3 regions of the Radiobacillus sp. PE A8.2 genome follow, and region 2 is predicted to be linked to each of the others. Evidence: riboswitches for the same ligand, from Rfam matches in the RefSeq annotation. Region 2 holds a riboswitch; each other region holds the start of a gene.
What was found. Region 2 has a riboswitch for cyclic di-GMP ahead of ACI6MV_RS06630 (DUF192 domain-containing protein). Riboswitches for the same ligand answer to the same signal wherever they lie in the genome.
Positions count from the first base shown of each region.

Region 1: linked by a shared signal. The riboswitch ahead of sda (sporulation histidine kinase inhibitor Sda) and the one ahead of ACI6MV_RS06630 (DUF192 domain-containing protein) in region 2 are both predicted to bind cyclic di-GMP.
Region 3: linked by a shared signal. The riboswitch ahead of ACI6MV_RS07480 (EAL domain-containing protein) and the one ahead of ACI6MV_RS06630 (DUF192 domain-containing protein) in region 2 are both predicted to bind cyclic di-GMP.

Region 1 is NZ_JBJGXI010000015.1:10,761-18,985, forward strand. It holds gene ACI6MV_RS09890 (ABC transporter ATP-binding protein) at 1-336, shown strand, start outside; gene ACI6MV_RS09895 (ABC transporter ATP-binding protein) at 302-1,273, shown strand; gene ACI6MV_RS09900 (NAD(P)/FAD-dependent oxidoreductase) at 1,279-2,433, shown strand; gene ACI6MV_RS09905 (DUF3830 family protein) at 2,446-2,925, shown strand; gene ACI6MV_RS09910 (aminotransferase class V-fold PLP-dependent enzyme) at 3,039-4,175, opposite strand; gene ACI6MV_RS09915 (Crp/Fnr family transcriptional regulator) at 4,208-4,915, shown strand; gene ACI6MV_RS09920 (MFS transporter) at 5,234-6,427, opposite strand; purine riboswitch at 6,600-6,699, opposite strand; cyclic di-GMP riboswitch class II at 6,932-7,015, shown strand; gene sda (sporulation histidine kinase inhibitor Sda) at 7,033-7,170, shown strand; gene ACI6MV_RS09930 (AroM family protein) at 7,470-8,144, opposite strand.
Region 2 is NZ_JBJGXI010000008.1:98,336-106,560, reverse strand. It holds gene cpaB (Flp pilus assembly protein CpaB) at 1-268, opposite strand, end outside; gene ACI6MV_RS06645 (TadE/TadG family type IV pilus assembly protein) at 431-793, opposite strand; gene ACI6MV_RS06640 (A24 family peptidase) at 790-1,305, opposite strand; gene ACI6MV_RS06635 (Flp family type IVb pilin) at 1,379-1,564, opposite strand; gene ACI6MV_RS06630 (DUF192 domain-containing protein) at 1,580-1,924, opposite strand; cyclic di-GMP riboswitch class I at 2,069-2,157, opposite strand; gene ACI6MV_RS06625 (sodium/glutamate symporter family protein) at 2,480-3,844, opposite strand; gene ACI6MV_RS06620 (lysophospholipid acyltransferase family protein) at 3,837-5,054, opposite strand; gene ACI6MV_RS06615 (aminotransferase) at 5,469-6,638, opposite strand; gene ACI6MV_RS06610 (Lrp/AsnC family transcriptional regulator) at 6,635-7,132, opposite strand; gene ACI6MV_RS06605 (hypothetical protein) at 7,395-8,225, opposite strand, start outside.
Region 3 is NZ_JBJGXI010000010.1:32,899-41,123, reverse strand. It holds gene ACI6MV_RS07480 (EAL domain-containing protein) at 1-1,124, opposite strand, end outside; cyclic di-GMP riboswitch class I at 1,372-1,455, opposite strand; gene ACI6MV_RS07475 (hypothetical protein) at 1,560-1,745, opposite strand; gene ACI6MV_RS07470 (cellulose biosynthesis cyclic di-GMP-binding regulatory protein BcsB) at 2,364-4,958, opposite strand; gene ACI6MV_RS07465 (glycosyltransferase family 2 protein) at 4,981-6,255, opposite strand; gene ACI6MV_RS07460 (DUF2334 domain-containing protein) at 6,248-7,828, opposite strand; gene ACI6MV_RS07455 (GGDEF domain-containing protein) at 7,794-8,225, opposite strand, start outside.

The DNA.
Region 1 (8,225 bases), on a different contig from region 2:
ATTGTAGAGTATACCGATGTGGAAACATTTTTTGAAGATCCAAAACATCCTTATTCACAAGGATTATTAAAATCGATACCAAGCATGGTCAATAGTGTGAGTCGGTTAAATCCTATTAAAGGGCAAGTACCAAAGCCTACAGACATTAAAAATGGATGCAGATTTTGTACTCGCTGTGAATTTGTCAGAGACATATGTATTGAAGAAGAGCCTGGTTTTATTGATAACGGAAAACAACAAGTAAAATGCTGGATGTATTCAGATCGATGGGACGACTCTAGTGCAAAGGAGGGGAAATCAAGTGGAACAAAAGCTGTTGGAAGTAAAAAATCTTAAAAAGTGGTTTCCAGTGGATAGTGATAGCTTTTTTCCCCAGAAAAAACAATTTTTAAAGGCAGTAGATGATATTAGTTTTTTTATAAATAAAGGAGAAACGCTAGGACTAGTCGGTGAATCTGGATGCGGGAAATCAACGGCAGGTAGGAGTGTTTTGCGGCTGCTTGAGGCTACAGAAGGTTCCGTTTTTTTGGACGGAGAAGATATTTACAATTTATCAAGTTCACGTCTGAAGAAAAAAAGAAACGAGATGCAAATCGTTTTTCAAGATCCTTATGCTTCCTTAAACCCAAGGTTGAAAGTGCGGAGCATTATTGAAGAACCGTTAATCATTCATACGAATTTAACTAAAAAACAAAGAAGAGAAAAATTATCTCAATTAATGCAAGACGTCGGATTGGATGAATCTTATTTAGAAAGATATCCGCATGAATTTTCCGGCGGTCAACGTCAGCGGATTGGTATTGCTAGAGCTATTGCGGTCCAGCCGAAACTAATTGTGATGGATGAACCCGTGTCGGCATTAGACGTATCTGTCCAGGCGCAGGTGCTTAATCTGATACAGGATTTACAAGAAAAATATCAACTTACTTACTTGTTTATTACACATAATTTAAGTGTTGTAAAACATATTTCTAACCGAATTGCTGTTATGTACCTTGGTAAAATAGTCGAAATTGCAGATCGGGAAACCTTTTTCAAGGATCCGAAACATCCTTATTCGGGAGCGTTGATCTCTGCTATTCCAGAACCTAACCCTAAATTGAAAAAGGAAAGAGTTATTTTGCAAGGAGATGTACCGAGTCCTGTTAATCCTCCGAGTGGTTGTCCGTTCCATACGCGTTGCCCACTTGTGATGGACCGGTGTAAGAGTGAAGTTCCACAGTTAAAGGATGTAGGGAATAATCAAATTGTTGCATGTCACCTACATGAGTAGAAAGGATGATAGAAAAGATGACCCATTATGACGGTATTATTGTTGGTGCAGGTATTACAGGATGTTCGATCGCATATTTTTTAGCGGAAAAGGGCTGTACGAATCTACTCGTTATTGACAAAGGTGGAATTGCTTCCGATATAACAGGTATATGTCCTGGCGGTGTTCGCCAACAATGGGGCACAGAAATAAATTGTAGGATGTCTAAGTTTTCCGTTGATTTTTTTGAACGGATCAATGAACACTTACAGCCTGAAAAGGAAATAAAATTTCGCAGTGTGGGCTATTTGAATTTGCTTCATAGTGAAGAGGCAATCGAAAACTATAAAAATAATATTAAACTGCAAAATAGCTTTGGGATTCCTACAACGCTCATTAGTCCAGAAGAAGTCGAAAAAATTGTGCCTGGAATAAATACAGATCGATTTCTTCAAGCGGCATTTTGTGAAACAGACGGATTTGTAGACGATGTGTACCACGTTACGAGCAGCTTCGCTGAAGCGGCAAAGCGTAAAGGTGTAACATTTGTAAACAGTGAGGTAATTCGTATAACAGATGAAAATGGTGTCGTAACAGGAATTGATATGAAGGAAGAAGGATTTATCTCAGCAAATTTTGTAGTGAATGCTGCTGGTTTAGGCTCGAAGCAACTGGCCGCTACCATTGGAGTAGAGCTGCCAATCGAATTCGAGAATAGAAGAATATTATATTCAAACCGCATGGAGCAACGACTAATAGAGCCGTTGATTATTTCGTCTGAAACTGGCTTTGCTGGTAAGCAGTTAGCTAGTGGTATTGCTTATTCGAGTTATTTAGGTGGAGAGCTGAAGGCACCTTATAGTATGTATGAGTTTAAAGATAAAGTGATAGAAGTAGGTAAAGAGATTTTTCCGCCAATTGAAAAATTGGAGTTCCGGACACATGTTGATGGTACCTATGACAGTACACCAGATCATCAGGCCATCTTAGGTGATGTTGATTCGAAGCAAGGCTATTATCAAGCTGTTGGTATGAGTGGACACGGCTTTATGATGTCACCGGCAGTGGGACAAGCGATGGCTGATATTATTCTCAGTCTACCAACGACGATTGATGTTTCAAGCTTACATTTTAATAGATTTTCTAAAAATGAACTGTTGTTTGAACCAAGTGTTGTATAAGGAGTGTTATCATTGAGTCATTTTCTTATTGTATTTCCAGAAGTTAATATTGAAGTAAAGGTTAAGTTATTATTTGATAAAGCACCGAAAACTTGTGAAGGTTTTTGGGATGCTATCAAAGAGCCGATTCACACGTCGGGCAAACACGCGATGTATACAGGTAGAGAAATTTCAGTACAAATCGCTCCGAGTGATAAGGAAGTATCGTTGTTACACGATCCAGCAAAAGAAAATTTAACGTGCTTTCCATTACCAGGGGATATATTATTTACATTTATGCCAGAATTCTCATTTTCAGGCTTACCTTTCCCTATTTATGACGTAGGCCTGTTTTATGGGAGAGATGCAAGAACATTTTTTCCAATGGGATGGCTTCCAGGAAACTTGTTTGCGCAAGTAGATGGTGAAGCAGAATTAGAGAAATTAGCAAAGATGGGTCAGGATATAAACAATAATGGCCAACAGAAGATTATATTTAAGCGATGTGAATAGGAAGTATGCTATGAGAACCCCCGCAATTTTGTGGGGGTTTTTAAACATTTAAAGCACGAAAAAAAGAGACTAAAACTATTGTTTTAGTCCAAGATTTATATAAATGGGGTAGATCACGATAATAAGTTTTTTAAAGTTACTAGTGCTGTTTCAATATCCTCTTTCGTGTTATAGAAATGAGGAGCTATTCGAATAACATCTTGTCTGGCAGAAACAATAATATTTCTTCGTTTCATCTGTTCTTCAATCTCTGCTGCATTTTCCACATAAATAGCGGTGCTAGGTGATTTGTGTGCTACTTCCTGTGGGCTGACGACTGTTAAATTAAGCTCTTTAGCTTTTTCGATTGTATAAAGTGATAGTTCATTTAAGTATGCTTCAATAGTCGGCATTCCAATCGAGTTAATCGTAGCTAAAGCTGCGTCAGCTATGTACGCATTGATTACTGGTGGAGTGCCAGTGTTGAATCGTTGTGCACCACTGCCATAGTCTAGTGATTTTAAATTAAAATCGAATGGGTTTTGTTGGCCAAACCAACCAGTTACAGGTGGTTGTAATTGTTCAGCAATGTCTTTCTTTACATACATAAAAGAGATACCAGGTACACCTAATAAGTACTTTTGCATACCGGCTACTAATATATCAATTCCCATGTCTTTTACATCTATTTCCATACTGCCCGCAGACTGATAGGCATCTACAAATAACAGAGAGCTAGAATCATGGACAAGTTTAGATATTTCCTTTAAATTTTGTTTAAATCCACTATAATAAGATACGTGTGGAATACAAGTAATAGCGACACGCTTCGACAAACTATTTTCATAATATTCTAACGGTATAGTATAATGATCATTATGAGGGATATAGTTAATTTTAAAATTTTGTTTTTGTTGCTGTGCTAGTATCGATTGCCCAATACAAGGGAAATCCAATTCTGTTACACATATCTCTTTATTTTCAAGATCCATAGCATTTAATATAGAAGAAATACAATCTGACACAGAAGATAAGACAGCAACTTCTTCAGGAGTACAGTTAATCAATTGGGCAAATTTAGCCTTTGCTTGATTTACTTTTTCCATCCATAATGCCCAGTCCATGCCGTTAGTTGTTAAACTATCTTTATATGAATCTATTGCTTGTAAAACTTTAGTAGAGAGCGCACTCTGTGAGCAGCTTGACAGCATAATTTTTTCTGATAATATTGGATACATTTCTCGTGCAATTGGCAATAACGTATTGTTCATAAAAAATCTTCCTTTCTTTAGGGGTGTTGATAATGTCAAATGAGATTGAAAAAAGATTTAACGTACTAAATCCTTGGTTTGATGAAATGGATTATGATTGGACAATATTGAAAGACCTTGGTCAAAAAAATTCTTTTAAAAAGCATGAAATCGTTTTTAGACAAAATGAAGATGGCAACGACCTATATCTTGTTATAAAAGGTAGAGTGCGTTTATTTCTTATTTCTCCCAATGGAGAAGAAAAAGCACTTGCTGTCATCGGCACGAACGGACTAATAGGCGAATGTATTTTAAATGATGATTCCCGTTATTCAAGCAGTGCTATCACGGCTTCAGAAGTTGAACTTATTAGAATTAGTAAAGATGTGTTTTTGGAAAAAATCAGCAATGAACCTAGATATACAAGTCAAGTATTAGATTTGATTACCAAAAAATATAGACTATTGTGCATGCAAACACTCCAACTAAGTTATACAAAATCCCTTCCTAGAATGTGTGCAACCTTTGTTCATCTATCTATTAGATATGGCGAAACACTTGCATCTCAAGAAATTAGACTAACGATTAATTTCACACACCAGGAAATGGCCAACTTGTTAGGCATTACCCGCGTAACAATCGCTAAAAATATAAAATGGCTTGAAGAAAATAAATATATAAGAAAGGATGGGCGATACTACATCATTAATAATCTGGATAACCTCGCCAATCTAGCAAACGAGGAACTAATGCTTGATTAACTCCTTTAATTATAATGTGCTTATATTCAATTTGATGTAAAACAATTAACATTTTGGAATAATATTTGTTGGGGGTGGAATTGTGGATGTAACTTCCCTTTTTTTATAATGTGCCGGTTGGGACTTCTAGAGGAAGTGCTTTATAATTTTAACAGTGCTTGGCTTAGACTCACCTATTTTTTAACCAAAAGTTTACTAGAATTTTTTATTAACAGTGCAAAAGAGTATCGTGTATAATGAATGCTAACCAGTTAAATTAAAAAGGATCCTAGACCAGCGATACGCCAATCTAGGATGTTTGGATTTGGAATCTCCTACCTAAACCCCTGATTCCTGTAACGATGAGGTAGAGATGTTCTTCTGTCTTCTATTTTTCGTTTTAGATAAAGAATATACGGCACACAGTAAAGCAATTACGGTAACGATGCTCCCAACCCATGGCATTTGAGCCACGGTGCCGGTTTGTTCCAACGCAATTCCGCCCATCGCAGAACCTACGGCAATCCCAACTTGCAGTGCGGAATTGTTAAAGCTCTGCTGGATATCCGAGGTGGCTGGGGCGGCTTGAATCAAATAGCTTTGCTGTGGTGGAGCTAGTGCCCAACTTAGCGCTGCCCAGATGATCATCACTGGAATAAACAGTGCAAGTGAAAAAGTGGTGAACGGCAAGATTCCAAGCACAACTACAAAGGCGATGATCACCATCAAAATGCTTTTCTTCGTACCAATCCAATCAGAAAGTGTTCCACCTAAAGCTCCACCGCCAACTGCTGCAATTCCGAAAATGAAGTAGCACACACTAATCCAATAGGAATTCAAATGCAGCTCTGTTTCCAGGAACGGTGTAAAATACGCATATAGTGTATAATGACCCGCTAGGAAAAATAACGTGGCAAGATGGGCACAGCCAATTTTGGGACTGCAAACTGCTTTCAGCTGTTGCTTGAGCGGTACAGCGGCTTCTCCTGGTACATCCTCTAAAAACAAGGCAATCAGCACCATTGCGACAAGCGATAACACGGCAATTCCAAGGAAGATAACGCGCCAGCCAAATGTGTTCGAAATTAGAATTCCGAGAGGCACACCGAGTACGAGCGAGGAACTAATCCCCATATAAACGAGCCCAACCGCCTTTGCGCGATGGGTAGGCGCAACAATTTTTGGGGCAATAATGAGCGACAATACGACAATCAGCGCTGTACTAGCAGCGGTAATTACCCGGGCAACCATCATCCATGTAAAATCAGGACTAAAATAAGTCATAACATTGCCAAGTGAGAAAACCAACAGGGCAATCAGATACAGTTTCTTGCGTTCGATTTTTTTCGTAATAACAAGCAAAATTGGCCCCGCTAAGGCATAAATAAGAGCAAATACTGTGATGAACTGTCCTGCCGTACTTAAAGCTATATTTAAATCCTCAGCAAGAGTCGGCAAAATCCCGCCTACGATTAATTCAACTAATCCAACTGATAGTGTTGCAAAAGCTAAAATAAATACTTTTATATTCATAGTTTGTTAATCTTCCTTTCTACGTTTGTTAGGGTGCGACGGTCTTCCAGGGTGATGTTGTGCTTGTCGATCGTGCTAAAGAACACGAAGACTTACTAGCCCGCATTCTCATGCTTGAATCCAACCTTCTCGAAAGGAAAGTACAAAAAAATCCAGATTACAAAAAACGAATTATTAACGATTCATTTTCTGTAATCAGGATTTTAAGGTTCCTGGTAGAGACCCTCAAGCCATATTCTTGAGGTTATACAGTTTCAATATTTAATTTGTGGACACTTTGAAGATTGTACTATGAATTCTTTTACTTTACAAGTGGAAATTTTGGAAAATCAAATCACCATCACCTTTGGCTTATCTTCCATGGTTACTTCCAAAAACGGGTCTTGTGCAAAAAGGTGATTATACTTTGTTCATTCTGAACGACGTATGTGGAATATTTTATACATGTAGTAGTATAACATCTATAAATAACCCTATTGCATTCAAAAGTCAATAAAGCTAAGATTTGTATACAGAAGCGATGAACGATTATTTTTACGTGGGCACTTAAATAACCGGGAGCGTCTAGTGCAACCGACTGAATTTTGTAGGATGTTGTTCATGTAATGACTGGTATTGGTATTTTACATTTAAATGATGAAGAATTAATTGTCGCCTATACAAAAGCGCTGTCATTAAAGTTGAGTGAAGACTTTATACAGTTGTTAAAAGATGAGCTAGGCAGGCGGAATTTGGAAGTATAGGGAACAGGAGCAAGGCAATCCTTTCGATAGATTGCCTTGTTTTAGTGGTAAGAGGTGTCACTTTCCGAAGTTGGCGTAGAGTGTAACACTTCGGGTGTTCTTCTCTGGATTCTCAGGCTATGCAAAAGTATCTTTTTCGTTCTTATATTATTTTATCTAAGATGATTCAAGTTGGGAGGCCACCTCACCATTGCTAGCAAATGTCTATACGTGTTAGAAATCGAATTTTATCTAAGATCTGTAGCATGTACCCATAGGATAGTATCTTTGTAGGAAGTGCATCCATACAAAAATCCTAATTAAAGTAATTCTGCCACATTTTTAAATACAATATTTCTAGATAAGATAACATTTTTCCTCGTATGCTTTTTAACAATATCTTTCATATCTTGGGTATAGCCGATACAATCTAGTACAATCGTACTTATATCTGATTTTTCAAGTTCATTTGTTACTTTGATAAGTGAGCTTTCATCATAGATGTAAGGCGAGCTTGCGCAAGATGTAGGTGAAAAACCTGCAGCTTGCCACTTTTTTTCTATTGATTCATATTGCTCTGGAAGTGGTACGATGACGCCAATTTTTCCTTTGTTTCTAAAAATACCTTGTGCAACATGGTTCAATAAATAATCGGGGTAGATGATTGGAACATTAGATTGAAAAAGTTTAAATTCGCCTGTGCAAGCTATAATAATTAAATGGACTTGATCTCGATTAAAATCGTCGATAATTTGTTGGATAATCGGAAGTGTTTTTTCTTTTGCCATCGTGGCAGAAGTACCATCCTTGAGCCTTGAAACAAGTGTTGTCTGATTTGGTTCGGGCTTTATTTGTTCTAGTTCCTTTTTACCGAAACCATCAAGTACACCTCGTTGGATAAATTCTACATCGGAGGAAAAGAACCTTTCTACTTCGGGTAACAAGTCTGTTCTTGGAGCTTGACCAATTGTAATCACACCGATCTTTTTGTTCATTAATATACCTCCCTTTGAAGAAAGAGAAGTAGGGACAATCCCTACTTCTCTTTGCTTGAAAGATAATAAAGTAATAAATTT
Region 2 (8,225 bases):
TTGTCCCTGTAGCAAATTTCCCTTCGACTTCTGCAATGCTAGACACTGCTTGCGGCAGCACATTTTCATCGACCACTTGTTTTTCCTCAAGCATGTCAGCAGAAATCAGTTGGTTTTCAGTAATCGGTTGCTTTGCAACAATCACCTTTACTGTACTTTGTTGTGCAACTTGTTCTGTTTGAGGGGGCTGTTGTGTATTATTAAAAAATAAAAAAGTAGTAATGATTGCCATTATGATTGCTAATAAAAATAAAAATTTGGAACGCATGCTTTCCACCTACTCTGTTAGTCTTATCGTATATGTCCGTTAAGCTCGGCGTCAGAATCTTGCTAGAAAATACCTTGTTTAAATCCTATATAAAGTATTAGTAGTAATAGTTTCGGGGAATAAGAAGCTTCCGTTTTCCCTCCGGTTATTGCTTAAATTCTCTCACTCTATTCTTACCGTAGAAGTAGATGAAAGTGTTATAGAATTTGATGGGAATAACTTATCAAACGGAATTAGTGGTTCTATTTCAGATTGAATCTTTACAGTTACTGAATCACCTGAAGATGTTATGTCTGGTTGTATACTTACTCTTGAGTTATTTGCTTGTTGGTTAGCAAATTGTTCTAATTCGGATACGTTTCTACCTAGCGTCGCTTCACGTGCAGTTTGTTGTGTAATATATTGCAGCGTGGAATGCGTGTATATAATTTTACCTACATCTACTATGCCTATTATTAATAAAAGTAAGAGAGGGATAACGAGCGCTGTTTCAACAATAGATTGACCTTTTTCATCACGGATCATAGCCAGAACACACCTTTTAGAAAGAACGCCATTACCGCACCTGCTGCAATTGCTACACCATAGGGATATGTGGTTTGCAAACCTTCTTTCTGGAGCAATGGAATTTTCAAACCATATCTGATTCCACATAAGGAGTAAAACATTTGTTTAAAACGTCGTGTAACTCCCTTGCGGAACAACAAAACTAGAACACCAATCACACACCCAATTACAGCCATGTAAAACCCTGTGTACAATACAAACGATGTCCCTTTTATTGCGCCAACTAACGCCAGCAGCTTAACGTCACCCGCGCCCATGCCACCCATCAGATATGGAATCAAAAGTAGAGCTAAACCACTTATAAACCCTAGTAAACTAATAAGAAGACCGTTCCAACCTAGAAAGATCATATTTATTAGAAGAGCTATGAGTATTGCTGGAAAAATCACTTTATTATATATTTTCCTACTTTGCAAGTCAGTAATTACACAGATTAATAGAACTGTGAATAACAATAGATTTAGCAACATATACTCACTCTCCCTGTTACAAAAAGTTTAAAAACAGCTCTACTATTTAAGTAAAGCTGCCTTTTTAAAAATATTATGAACTTACACCAGATACATCTGTAAGTGAGTCTGTTACATCTTTAAACATTGCTGTTATTTGTTTGCCGAATAAGGTAATAATTGCAACCACACCAACAGCAATAACACCCAACACGATCGCATACTCAGTCATACCTTGTCCATCTTCTTCAATAAACAATCCTTTTAATTTGTTCAACATTTAGAATCTCTCCCTTTATAATATAAAATTTAAATTATGACCAACTCTAGTTAATGATTTCTTTGCTGCTCCTGCTGGTAATTCAATTACAGAAACCGCATCTGCATAACGTTTTCCGACTTTCCCTGGTTCCAAAGCCTCGTCGATAGCAACGACTATGTTGTTTTTGTTCACGTACAAAATATCAATGGAGTAATTCATGAAGTAAGTATGGACGGATTGGCAGGGTTTAATGTGTAATCCTGTTCCTAGACTAAGCTGATCTGTAAACATTAGCCCCTTCAGTCGTTTGAAGAAGGAATAGGCTTGTCCAATTTGCTCAGCGATTACCTGATCATTACTCAGGTTAACTAACTTCAATGCTTCACCTCCGATTAATAAAAATAACCCCGCCTTTACCGAAAGCGGGGTTATTACTGTAGTTAATCAACAATTTAAGAGTTAGCATTACATTTTCATGTAATCTCTAAAACTATCCAAGTTGATTAAACTACTCCCTGTTCTTTCGGTAACTGGCTGGCACCGTGTATTTCTACACGTAAGCCCCTATAGCTTTGCGTCTCTGGCTTTCACCAGGTTTGCCTTTATCGAGATGCAGGAAATATAAAATTTTCCGACTAAATCTCTTAAACTTATACTAAAGCAGACATCCACATTTTAAAATAGGTCAAAAGTCGTGTAATTTCGACAATTCATGATAATTTTTATAGTAAATTTATACATTTTTAACGTTAAACATATATTTTATAATACATTTTACCTAGAATATATAGTATGAACTATTTCACGACACAACTTACATAGTCATAATTAACCATGTCGGTATTTGATTTGATTTAATGTTTTCAGTATTTTTCTAATTTATTTACCGTATTGAACATCTTAGAAATAAACACTTAATGCTCCCTCTGATTATCATTTTTGTTTCTTCACCCTAAAATGCATAATCGTCATTAGCATAAACAAGTAGGCGACTAGCGCAAAAAAAGTATACACATAAAGTATCGGTTTCTGTTCCACGTATCCAACGATCGGTATATTTAATATAAGCAATAATGGAATCCCGAACATAATCGCTGTTGCACTACCCATTACCATATTCTCGGTTGCATTCGATTTGAATTTTGGGTCTACTGCTTTGACTAATGCCATTCCGGTCGAAATCGTTCCGGTGAGCATACCGTAGAATCCTAGAACATTAGGTATCTTATCCTGTGGAAACAGCCGCGGACAAAGCCATACCGTAAAGAAAATAGTTGCCGCTCCCCCAACCGTTGTCAGCAGCAGAACAACGAAAGCGTACTCCCTTAAGGCATAAATCGAAATAGCCGAGATAGATGCTGCGATCATATAGTCAAACGAAAAACCAGAGATCCGTTGCAATAAATAGTTGTTAGGTTTGTGCTCCAAGTGCACACCTTTATCCCTTAAGCGGTTTAATATCCAGCGGAACAATATGGCATATAAGCTACCAATGATAAAGTGAAAACCCATTAATAGCTGTGAAAAAGTCTCTCCGTACGTCCCAAGTGGAGTTAATACATTTCCTAATCCTACAATCGTTAAATAGGTCACTAAATAAATTACACCGATAAGTGCCATTTGAAAGGATAGCTTGTCCATTGCATCACTTAATGGTATTTCATCTGGTTCTAATTCTTCGATTACTTTATCATGATGCGCTGCATTGCTTGTGGAATTGGACGTATAACGTTTGTTTTTCGTTAAAATATTCATAAGTATAATACCAATAACCGTTGCCCATATAAATCCAATTCCAGCAATCGTTAAACCGAGATTTCCTCCACCAGTTAAGCCAAGCTGTTCCCACTGCGTTCCAATGGAATAGGCTTGCCCAGGTCCTTGACCAAATCCTAACGGCAATAACAGACCAACACCCGGAAAAATATCAGGATAGATCGTCATCATCAGAATTAGTAAAATGCCAAACCCTAGCACACCTTGTACTAAATAGGTGGAAACAATGAACATGCCGGCATTTAACATGCCTGGTTTTTTCTCCACATTACGTTCCTTAAGAGATAATGCAATAAACCCAATTGCCATCAGATGGTAAACTAAATCACCCAACCTGTCTAAATCAAAGCTAATCCAGCCAATCACTTCTGGACCAACAATTAAACCCATAAATCCAGCAATCATTGACGTTGGTATGATAAATCTTTGTAAAGCAGGAATTCTTGCTTTTAATACAGCTGCTACAGCGATAAATAATGACAACCACGTAAAATCAATAATAAACTCCCATGAATTACTCAACTTTTTCCCTCACCTTCTTGTTCTCTGACAATCCTAACAGTTGAATTGTTTTCAACCATTTGTATGCAGAAGTTTCAGGTCGATAAAAGATGGCACGATACATTTTGTTGTGATAATAAAAGTCCAATTTATGATGAAGTTGAACATTTAAACCTTCGATATGTTCAAGTTCGAAGCTATGATTTCCTCCCTTATCTGCTTGAAAACTCATGTTATCATCTACCACCGATAGCGTTCCTGAAGACACGAATTGGAAAGGCTGCCGCTCCTCTGAAACATACAATTTCACATGATCCTTCATTGCGCCCTGCCAACTTTGACTTAAGTTTCCACTATCTATCGTCTTTTCCATATAGGATAGTTGCCACTGATGCCAATCTCTTGGCGTTGCAAAAGTAACCGGCTTTTCTACTTGTTCAAACGTTCCATAAGGGGTGTAACGAACTTTATAAGCACAGCTTTGACAATCTACCAAATCTTGATTAGAACGCATTTCCCCTATTTCCTTACAGTGTGGACAAATAAATAGTAATCGTTCGATGTGCTCAGCAAGTGCTTTACCCTGATAAGCATAACCTTTATCATGCTGCCATTTCACTTCATCATGACCGAGTGCTAATGCTAGCTTTTCATCAATCGATTTTGGTGTTTCGTTAGCTAGTTCTTCTTCATCCCATACCTTTGTTAACGAGATTGATATTTTACCTTTACGATGATAGTCTGCCCACCTTGGATGACTAAGGTAACCACCGCTTATAGTTGCGACAACTACCGGAATTTTCAACGATTTAACAAGCTTTGCCGTCGTGTAAATGATTGGTTCTGTACTACCATCCCAGTTACGATTTCCTTCAGGGAAAATCGCAATAGCTCGCTTATTCTTCTTCGCTTTCATGATTGCCCGAATCGTACTCGCATCATTTTTGAATTTCGTTTTTGGGATGGCGCCCGCATAGTTTAATACACGCTTTAAAAGCGGATGCCTAAATAAGGAATCACTAGCTACAAAACAAATTGGATCTTTTACATAACAGTTAAGCAAGAACATATCCCAATTCGTAACATGGTTCGACAAGATGATATAAGGAGGTTTCATGGTTAACGTGTCATTTTTTTCAACCACAATTTCTGAACGACTTTCCAAAAAAGTTCGAATCGGTGTCAAAATAAGCTTCAGCGCAAACCTACTTGGCTTTTTCTCTATACTCATCGACTCACTCTCCTGTAAGGGTTAGTTTCTACAAATTCTACTATAATTCTACCTTATTATTAACCTAGATTGCTAGGTTAAAAGCACCTGATGGCAGGATATGAAAAGCTCAGGGCGCTCGTTTATGCGTTGTGGTGCAATTAGCTGCTTGTTTGGTGCAATTATCACGCAGTCTGGTGCAATCAACCTCCCGAACGGTGCAATTATCCTGATGTGTGGTGCAATCCCCCAAATACCCCAAAATCAATTGGTCCGATCGATCCCCGGTAACCTCCACGCCGCGTCCAGACGAAGCTAGACAGACCTCCACCGATAAGCTTAGGACCACGAGGCGGAGCTAAAGCTATACTCCTCTGCTTAATTTATACATATAAAAGGAGTTATAAGACCACAAACATGGCCTTATAACTCCTTTTATAATTGTTCAACAAATCGTTTGATCCGTTTCATTGCTTCATCTAGCTGTTTTAATGACGCAGCATAAGAACAACGAACATATCCTTCACCTGTTTCACCAAAAACATTACCTGGCACAACTGCGACTCTTTCTTGGTACAATAATTGCTCGGCAAATTGTTCGGATGATAAACCTGTACTAGCAATCGAAGGGAAAACATAGAATGCTCCTCCAGGTAAATCACACGATAGTCCAGCTTTCTTTAGTCCGTCCACGACAAAGTTACGACGTTGGCGATAACTCTGCTTCATATCACTGACACTTTTCCCACCATTTTTTAACGCTTCTATTGCTCCATGCTGTGCCATCGTTGGTGCACACATCATCGTATATTGATGGATTTTTGTCATTGCCTCAATGATTGACTTTGGCCCTGTGGTATAACCTAATCGCCAGCCCGTCATTGCAAAGGCTTTTGAGAAACCTGAAATTAATATTGTGCGCTCCATCATACCTTTGATGGTTGGAACGCTCGTATATGTGTCATCGTATGTTAACTCTGCATAAATCTCATCTGATAAAACGAGTAAGTCATGCTTTTCAATAACTTCTCCAATTTGGTCCAGGTCACTTTTTGATAAATAAGTACCTGTTGGATTGTTTGGATTACATAGCATAACTGCCTTCGTACGTGGTGTAATTGCCTTTTGTAATTGTTCAGGCTGTAATTTAAAAGCAGTTTCTGGTGTTGTATTTATAATAACCGGTTTTCCACCAGCTAGACGTACTGCCGGTGCGTAAGAAACAAATCCTGGCTCAACAACGATGATCTCATCACCAGGATTAACAATCGCTCGTAGCGCTAAATCAATCGCTTGACTAGCTCCTACAGTAACTAAGACTTGTGTTTTCGGATCATAGTCTACGTGATGATTCACATGCAAGTATTTACTAATTTCCTCACGAAGTTCCAACAAACCAGCATTAGCTGTATATGCAGTTAATCCTCGCTCTAAGGAATGATAGCTTGCTTCGATCACATTCCACGGTGTAACGAAATCAGGCTCCCCTACTCCTAGAGAGATGACATTTTCCATTTGTGATGCCAAATCAAAAAACTTTCTTATCCCTGATGGCTGCAAATCTTCCACTGTCTTTGAAAGGTATGACGTTTGCTGACTTTTCATGGTGACACCAAGATTCTTTTATCCTCATCGTCATCATCTTCAAAGATAATGCCATCATGCTTATATTTTTTCAAAACAAAATGGGTTGTAGTAGAAATAACCGCATCTAATGTAGATAATTTATCTGATACAAAACGACTAATTTCCATCATCGTTGTACCTTCAATCGAAACAGATAAATCATAAGCACCTGACATTAAATAAACTGCTTTAACTTCCGGGAATCGATATATTCTTTCAGCAACCTTATCAAAACCGACACCTCTTGCCGGGGTAACCTTTACATCAATCATCGCAGTAACACCTTCATACTTGAGTACCTTTGACCAATCTACAAGTGCCGAGTATCCAAGGATGGCATTTTCATCTTCTAGCTTTTTAATCATATGCTTCGTATCTTCTACACTTATATCCATCATTATCGCAATTTGTTCTGCTTCCATTCTACCGTTTTTTTCAAGTAATTGTAATAACTCTAATTCTTTTTCCTCCACCAAAATCACTCACTTTGTATTAGACTAAATATTTTAACAATTTATCCTATGTTACTACACTACACGTAAAATGAAAATATGTTTATTCACTACCAGTCAGTTTACGTCAATTTTTATATAAATATGAAAAATCACCATCTAAAAAACGTTATCAAACCAAATACACATATAGTTGGGTTAATGCTCCCCCAAACCATATGTGTATTTGAATTGCTGTGTAAAATAACTATGAAATTGACACTTTTAACTAAATTATCTAACTCTAGTAACTCTTATTACGTGATGAGAAAGCCTTCTTCCATATAAAAACATTAACGACCAAAAGTACTACCATATAAATATACGTACCAAACGGAATGATTGTACTTATATAATGCACGATCGCAAATCCACCCATGATAAACATGAGCATAAAAATCTTCCCCGTCTCACTTTGCTGGATCGCATCAAATGATTGCGTGAATGGCAAGGTTGTTTGGTTTAACACTTTAAAGCATATAACTGTATAGATGCACGAAACGATTAGTACGATAATTAAATCTTCCCAAATCCGAAATGAAAAAATACTAACAAAGATAATACTCAAAATAACGTATATGGGAAGGAAAAGCTTTACTAAGAATGCTTTTAATGTCCCGCTATAAATAACGGACGTATCCTTAATTGGCGTGACTCGATAAATCCATGCACCTTTATATGTGCCTGAATATTTCAACATCAGGATCGCTGTTGGGATCATAATGATGCAAAAATAAATCACTAAAAATAGGCTATTGCTATCTCGAAGCTCTGCAAATGTACTCATATAAAGCTGATTAAACAAAAATACAAATGGAATCACTAGGGCAAACCCCAATGAAGGATACACTTTCAGCTTAAAATCTCTTTCTTTTTTCATCAATAGACTAGCAAACCGAAAGAACGTTCTTTCTTCTTGTGTACGACAAAGTAACTTCGCCCATAATCTTCCTATCCTTGATTCTTTTTTCTTACCCTTCTCGGTATGGCTCATTAACTTTTGCAGATTACGCTCAAATGTCGGAATCAAACGGATGTAAATGATAATCGATATAAACGGGACAATCACTGCGAG
Region 3 (8,225 bases), on a different contig from region 2:
TTTGTAAGTGGATGGATAAAGCCTGTCTCTTCTGCGAGCGGAATAAAATCTGCTGGTGAAAGCCTGCCCCAATATGGGTGATTCCAGCGAATTAACGCTTCCGCACTCTGGATTCTACCACTGTCAACGATTACGCGCGGTTGATAGTGAAGTTCGAACTCATTATTTTGAATTGCTTTACGCATGTCCTTTTCCAATGAAAATTGGCGAAATGTATCAATATCCTTAATTAGATTAAACGTTTGATACGTATTGCCACCTTGTCTTTTGGCACGGTAAAGAGCGAGTCCTGAATTTTCGATTAGCGATTGCACGTAATTGGCATTCTCCGGATATAAGCACATGCCAAGGCTAATCGTGACGTAAAGGGTTTGATCTCCGATAAGAAAAGGGGTCCGTTCCGTATCCTTGACAATACTGCGTGCGATTGATTCTACCTCCCGCTCATCAAGCTCGCCTCGGTCGATTATGATGGAAAATTCATCACCACTTAACCGTGCAATAAATGCTTTATCTCCAATTTTATCCTGCAACCGAATCGCGAGTTGTTTAATCAATTCATCACCAGTATAATGTCCTAATGTATCGTTGATGTATCGGAGCCGATCGATATCGATTTGCAATAGAGCAAATGCGGCATTCCCATTCTCTTTTATTTCATCAATTAATGTATTTAATTTCACCTCGAAGTACCTACGATTAGGCAATCCAGTCAAATAGTCATGGTTCTCCATATGTTTCATATTATGCTCATTCTGCTTTTTTGTGGTAATATTTGTCATATATCCGATAATTCCATGTTCATAAGGGTAGACGCTGATTTCAGTCCATAATCCAGTTGGTGCATAATAATCTTCAAACGTGTGAGGAATACGCTCATTCATCGTCTTTTCGTAATAGTGTGCAACTCGCGTACCAATGACGCCAGGAAATGCTTCAAAAAAATTCCGCCCGATTAATGATTCCTTTGATTGTTGGAACCATTTTTCGATACAAGTATTAATATAGAGAATTTCCCACTGGTCGCTGATCATGAAAAAACCATTGGTAATCTGATCGAGAATTGCTTCACTAGAAGGTAATAAGTTATCTTTGATTTTTCGAATGTTATTAAAAATATGCACCGTTACTCACCGCCTTGTTGAGAGTTAGTTATGTATGATAAGTAAATCACAAGTTTCATTACCGAATTATGGTGACTTTTATATTACAAGTACCTTCCGCATATCATTTCATCAAAAATCAGAAGTAACTTCTTAGCTGGGTAGTGTGTCTATAAAATCTACTATATAGTAACCCCACTAAAATGAAAAGGCTTACATCGATATATACTACCGAGTAAGCCCCTTTTAAAAATTTGATATTTGGGATTTCGGTAACTGGCTGGCATAGGAAATTCCTTTAGCCCCTATAGCTTTGCGTCCTCACCTTTTGATGAGTATGCTTTTATCGATTTTTTATACTATAAGTATGATTATACTGCCTATTATATACATATTTCTACAGGAATCAACAGCTTTTTGTTAATTTTTGCATTTTTTTGAAAATTACTTCATTCGTCAACTAATCATGTGTCGAATCGCATCGACTATATATAAAACAAGGAAAACGCCTAGAAAAATTAACACCGTCTTCAAGCCAATAATAGGCACAACATATACTAGAAATACTACGAAGAAACCGAACAAAAGCAGGAATATAGTGAAAAAGCTGATTAATTTAAACATCTTTTTTATTGATTGCATGAGACCACCTCAGTATTGTTTATGCTGATAGAGGGGGATTGGTGCCTAGTTAGATTTGTTGAATAAGTGCCGGTTATTGGGTGGGCGATGTTGATAAGGGATCACTCTCGGTTTATATATTGGCTGACCCTAATTAGCCATAGATTTTGTGGATAGGCGACTAAACATGGCTGTTACCATTTTAATTGACTAGAGTTTAACGGTTACACCTTTAGATTTGGCCGATTAGTCTCTATTCGGACATAGCTTTCCTCGTTATCCCCCTACACTTGGCCGATTAACCAAATACAGCGGCACTTCATTAACTATATTTTAATGAAGTGCCGGTTGTCTTAGGGGCCGTGTTAAAGCAAACACGCTCGATTAGCTTTTTATAAGTGGCCGTTAATTAACTGCCGGTTGAAGGAAAGCTGCGCCGACACGGTTCGGGGGCCGCGCACTTCGGGTGCAAAATCGCTCGCTTCGATATCATAATCATGCACCTGCTATTTGATACCGCGCGCTCGAGATATGAAATCGCTCGCTTCGCTCCAATAATCGCACGCCCACCCCAAGGAATCCAGCAACCACCCAAAAAAACAACCCCACCGACATACCTGTCAGCAGAGTTGCTCTTGATTAACTTTCTCTTCGTCGTCTTCTCCATATCACAAAGAACGATAATATCGATAGAAGGAAGATCACGGCAAAGATGCTTACGTATAGCAGAATATTGCTTGATTCTTCCTCACCTGCTGCGATGCCGCCGGTTACTGGAGTGGCGCCGCTAGCTTGTTTTTCGCCGAATGTGTATGCTTGATTCGCTTTGTTTACGACGATGATCGTGCTGTCTTTGCTACGATCGAGCTCACCTAGTAAGCTGAAAAACTTATCGTGTACATAAGGGTAATCTTTTTCTTCATCAAGTGACTGGAAGTAGACCATCGCTTTATCACCGTTATAATAGGACGGCTGCATCCATGATACATAATTAGCGGTTTCTTCAATAAAACCGAATTCAGCCAAGTTGAGTCCGCTGTTTTGATCCCATGGAATGAGTAGATCGTCGCTCGCTTGTTCAAAACCGTCATCTGGTCCTTTTAAGAAAATAAAATGATATTCTCGGAGCGTATTCCCTTCCAGTTCACTCGTATCACCACGCACAACCTTATAGTTGGTAAAATCCCGATAGCTTGCTAGATTGTTAACGAGTAACGATAACTGATTAAGCCCTTTGCTTTCAACGTTTTCCGGCAATACAAAGGCCACATTTTCATAATTTCCACTCGATTCATTCATTAACGCTGCTGGCCAGTTCGTAAACGTGAAGCCGCCAGCAATTTCGTGCGGTATTGCTAGTGCACTGTCTTGTTCAATCGTCACCCAGTTGCCGCTCTTATAATTTCTCCGACAGCCTTCCTGTGTGTGTGGATAGTTAAATTCAAAACTTACCGGCACGAGTGATTGACCTGCAATCAACTCTCTGGGAATCTGGAAACTGTAGCTGAAAATATCATCCTCTTGCATGTCATCTTCAAGTAGGCTCGCCAGTGGCACCGTGTATGGCGTACCATTCACATAGGCGGTTAACCCGAGCTGATCTTGTAAGTCTTCATCCTGCCATTCATTTAATAATGGCGATGCACGGAATTTTAACTCTAATGTTCCTTTATCCTGGATTGTCCAATACGATGGAATATCCAAGTAAAACGTTTGGCTCGTGAGTCGCGTGTCATCGAGCACGAGTGCTTGATCGACAAGCTGTAAATTCATTTCCGGATCAGCAGAAGTAGATGTCATCGTTGGCATGCTGCCGATTTTAATTGAATTTCCAGTTAGCTGCTGTCTCATTTCTGGATTCGTCAGGAATGTGCCTTTTTCCACTAACGTTTGCTCATTATTTGCTGTCACGAACAGGATTTGTCGTTCTTTCGCTTCTGTCTGTTCGATGGTGTTGTGCAAGTATAGCTCATTATCCTGCAGATTTTGATCCTTGAACGTGATTTTGTTGCCAATTGCGCCAGTCCAGGCATCGATTTCTCCGACAGCGATCACGTGCTGCTGCTCGGACGATTCGCTCCATTCACTTTCAAACAGTACAGGAACAACTGCTTTTCCGGTGGTTTGCTGTGATAAATACTGACTAATATTAACCGCCGTCTTGATCACATCGCCACTGCTATCGTTCGGAATAACGATGCTCGTATTAATTTCGTCCTGCGCGCCAGATGTTATAAATGGATAAGGGAAATTTTTCAATAAATCGTCGGTAATTACCGCTTCATTCGTATCAATAAATGCGTAAGATGATTTATGAACAACTACCCAGTTCGCTGCATCGGTTTGATCAAAACACATATTATCATTAATATACGTTTGTGCTGCAATCGAAATTTTATTAACGCCTTCTTTTAAAAATGATTTGTCGAGCGGAATCTTTAGCGTCTTATATTCAAACACCTCGTCGAACGAGATGCTTTCGAGTGGCTTATCGTTCACTAGCACGGTAAATGTTGATAGCTCAGGTAATAACAGCTCGGACGAACTTAACGTTAGTTCAACATAACTCTCCGATCCGATACTGCTTAGCGGCAATGTAAAATAGAAATCACGGTTGCCATAGACACCTTTTAATGTCGTGTCTTCTTCACCGAACAAAATGATTTCGCCATTGTTATTCGGTTGCGAATCCTCATCACCTGGGGTGCTAACCACTTCTAATTCATAATTCGGGTTATTCGGCTCCTCGGTTGAAGCGTCCCCTGCATCAGGTGTGTTTTCCTCATCAGTCGGTTCTGGGTCTGTTGCTCCGTCTGGATCTAAAGTACCCTCACCTTCATCAGAAGTACCGTCTCCCTCTGTCGGCTCCGATTCAGGAGTTTCTTCCCCTTCCTCTGCAGCAACAGGGTCAGCAGGCCGTGGGGAATCCTCTGGATATGGCAAATCTTCGGTGTTCGTTACTGGCTGTGGCAGAACATAGCCATCATCGTCATCACCAAAAAACGGCAGCGACTCATAATTGGCAAAGCCGTCCTTAACATAGTTCAGAACTGGGCTGCCAAATAAAAAGATGAGATAGATAAAGCCTGCAAACACGAGTAATAATAGATACTTACCTAAGCGTCTGCGCTTTTTTGTTTCTTCCTTCTTTTCCTTTTCATGGGCATTTTGCCTCGACAAACTGATAAAATCGTCTTCTGGACGGTAGTTATTATTTTTAATTTCATTACTCAATTTACTCGCCACCTTAACCTATTCACAAGCTTTTTGAATTTTTGTTATCGTATCGCTCCGTTTTATACCATGTGACATCTTCATTGAATAGCTTTCGTTTTGCTTCTAAGAACATCGCATTCATGACTAGGAACAGCCAGATTTGTGAATACGTGAAATACATAAACAAAACGATAAGAAAATTTCTGCTGTTCATTTGTTCTTTTTCAATACTTAAGGCAATCATAACTTCTGTAATATAAAGTAAATAGGCGAGCACCCAGAGAATCATGGCGATCAAGCCTAATTCTAGATTTAAATCAACGAACAGATTGGTTACAAATATAGCGCCAGATAGGATGACACCTAGGAAAAACAGAAAATACGTAAAGAAAAAATAAATAAGATCAAATACAATTCTTTTCCTATCCAGCTTCATGAACCGTAGCAAAAATTTAAGTACTACATATTGGTTGCCCCGTGCCCATCTGGTGCGCTGCTTCCACCATACCTTCCAGCTTTCGGGCTCCTGTTCCCACGTAATTGCCGCCGGAAAAAAGCGGACATGATAGCCTTGATTATACACCCGAATCGATAATTCTGTATCCTCGGCCAACGCCTGTTCGTCCCAACCGCCAAGCGCATCTAAAATCGAGCGACGAATCGCAAAATTAGTGCCAGGAATTGTCGCAATTTTAAACCAAAACCAACGCCCCGCCTGTGCCATCCACTGAAAACAAATCGTTTCGATGTTAATAAAGCGTGTAAGCAGATTTTTCTGGGAATTATTCACGCGAAACTTTCCAACAACGGCACCGGCTTTTTTATCATTCATCATTGCCAGCACAAGATAATAAATCGCCATACTTTCTGGTGTATTATCAGCATCATATACGGCAATGATTTCACCGGTTGCAACTTTAAAACCGTTATTTAAAGCGCCCGACTTCCCTTTCCCACCATCCTCCGGGGCAACATGTACCGGGATAATGTGAGGATAATTAGCATGGTAGGCATCAATAATTTCACCAGTTCCGTCCGATGAATTATCATTAATGACGATCACCTCGAGCTTATCTTTCGGGTAATTAAGCTTGAGCATTGCCTTGAGCGTTCGTTCAATCACAACCGCTTCGTTATGCGCTGGAATCAAAATACTAACGCTCGGCAACGGGGTGTCACTGATATTTTTTTCCCAACGCTTGATTGGTTTAGCAAATCGTAAATAGTGTAAATAGCCGCCCTGCATCAGAAACATATGATAAAGCAGCATTAACCAGATGATGGATAAGGAAAAAATAAACAATTGGTTAGCCATGTCTGCTCCTTTCTGAAAACAGTGCTTTTCGCAGCCGTAGCTTTAATTGAAACGAATACGCTAAAAATGCAACAATGAAGATAACAACGACCGCGGCCATCAACCATAGGGCGATTTCTAAATAGCTTAGCTGGTATTGATACATGAACGCGCGCAGTCGCGGGATCTCACTCTCAACCGTGACTAGTCCTTGTGTATCAACGCCGATGGTCACATCTGGAACGTCAACGGAAAGGTCCTGCTCATGTAAATTTAACCAAGTTGTGTTCGGTACATCCTCGAACATTTGCATTACTTCTTCTACTCTATCTACTTGCATATAGGCAGGAACGGTCAATCCTAACGTCGCACCTGCCACAGAATCCAATTGGTTGATGCGCCCTTTTGTTTCCAGCAACCCACTCGTGCTGTCAGTACTCACATAGCCAAGCGTCTCTGGAATCCAAACCATCCCATTTAAATAAGAAGGCTTTGTTACATACGGTGCTGCATATTTAAACAGCGTCGTATTCACCGGTTTTGCTTCAGAAATCACGGTTGAAAAGTAACTGCTAACAATGTTGAGATCCTCTTCGCTCACACCATCCATTTGACTAGGAAAGGTTACCGCAACCGGATGAATTCCAAAGCTCGCGAGCTCTTGAATCTCAGACTCTACCGTCTTTCGCTTCTGCTCCGCGCTTGTTTGCGCAGGTAACATCGGGTAAGAATAAATAATCGTACTGCCCATTTGTTGTAATGCTTTAATATTTGTTACTAATTCGGTTGTTTCTGAAAAATGCCTTACTTCTCCGGTTTCAGGATCGGTATAGGCAGGAGAAATCGCCAATATGATCGGTATGTCATCTGCTATGAGGTAAGCTGTAAGTTGTGTGAGTGCTTCTATATTCGTTGCAGGATGTATGTCTTTGATGGTGAGAAATACCGATTTTTGTGTTGACCGGTTAAATGCAAACATTTCCGGTAAAACATCTGTTACCTCATACATGGTAATGTCGCCTAACTGACTAGTAGCAAGATAATAATCATTTCCATTCGTTACGAGCATTGGGTAGGCCACATTACCACGCCAACCTTCGACGATTGTCTCAACATCTTCGGTGAGCTTGATTGCTTGAATTTCTTTTGTTGTGGCAAAGGTATTCCGTTCCGCTTCGCCAGGAAATCCAATCTCGATAATATCAACCGTGTTACCTGTTGTGGTTACCTTGATTCTGTCTTGAAACTGATTGATGTTTTTTCCAAATAACATCATCGGCCCATCGAATTCACTCACATCACTTATAAACGAAGCTGGCAGCTGCTCCTCTGCTATACCAACGTAAAAAATAGCATCATAGGCGGATAAGCCCGTCGCTTCAGCTGCCGTTTTGATTTCCGTGGCGCTGTAATGGCTAACGAGCTGATCCAACAGATAGACATGCTCGTCCGGTCCGGTGTCAGTATTGCTGTAGACAATTAACGAACGCAGTCCCGTATCATTGTTGGCGCTGGCGTGTTGCACAGGTACGATTGTAAGGATGCACAGGGCGAGACAGCTAAGCAACGTGTTGGTTAAGTTCATCGAGTGCATGGTTAAACATCCTCATATAATCATCTAATTGTTTGCTGTATAACGTGTACCCGAACCCGAACGTTAAGCTAATATAGCGGTCTTTATTTTTGAGCGCATATGCTTCATTTTCCGTGCTAATTTTTTTCATAACCGTCTCTGTACCTTCAGCATCGGTTTCCGGTAAAATCAAAGCGAACGTGTCATCAAACACACGGAAACGACTATCACTGGCCCGTGTTGCCTGACTGATGTTGGCAGCAAACGCCCTTAATATATGCGTCGACTCATCAGGTCCGTAAAGTTTTTCAAATTCATTCCAGTTTTTAATTTTAATTAATAGTAAAGTAAATTGCTGCTCGTACCGTGTTGCTCGCTTGAATTCCTCATTCAACTCAAAATAAAAACGTTTTTCGTT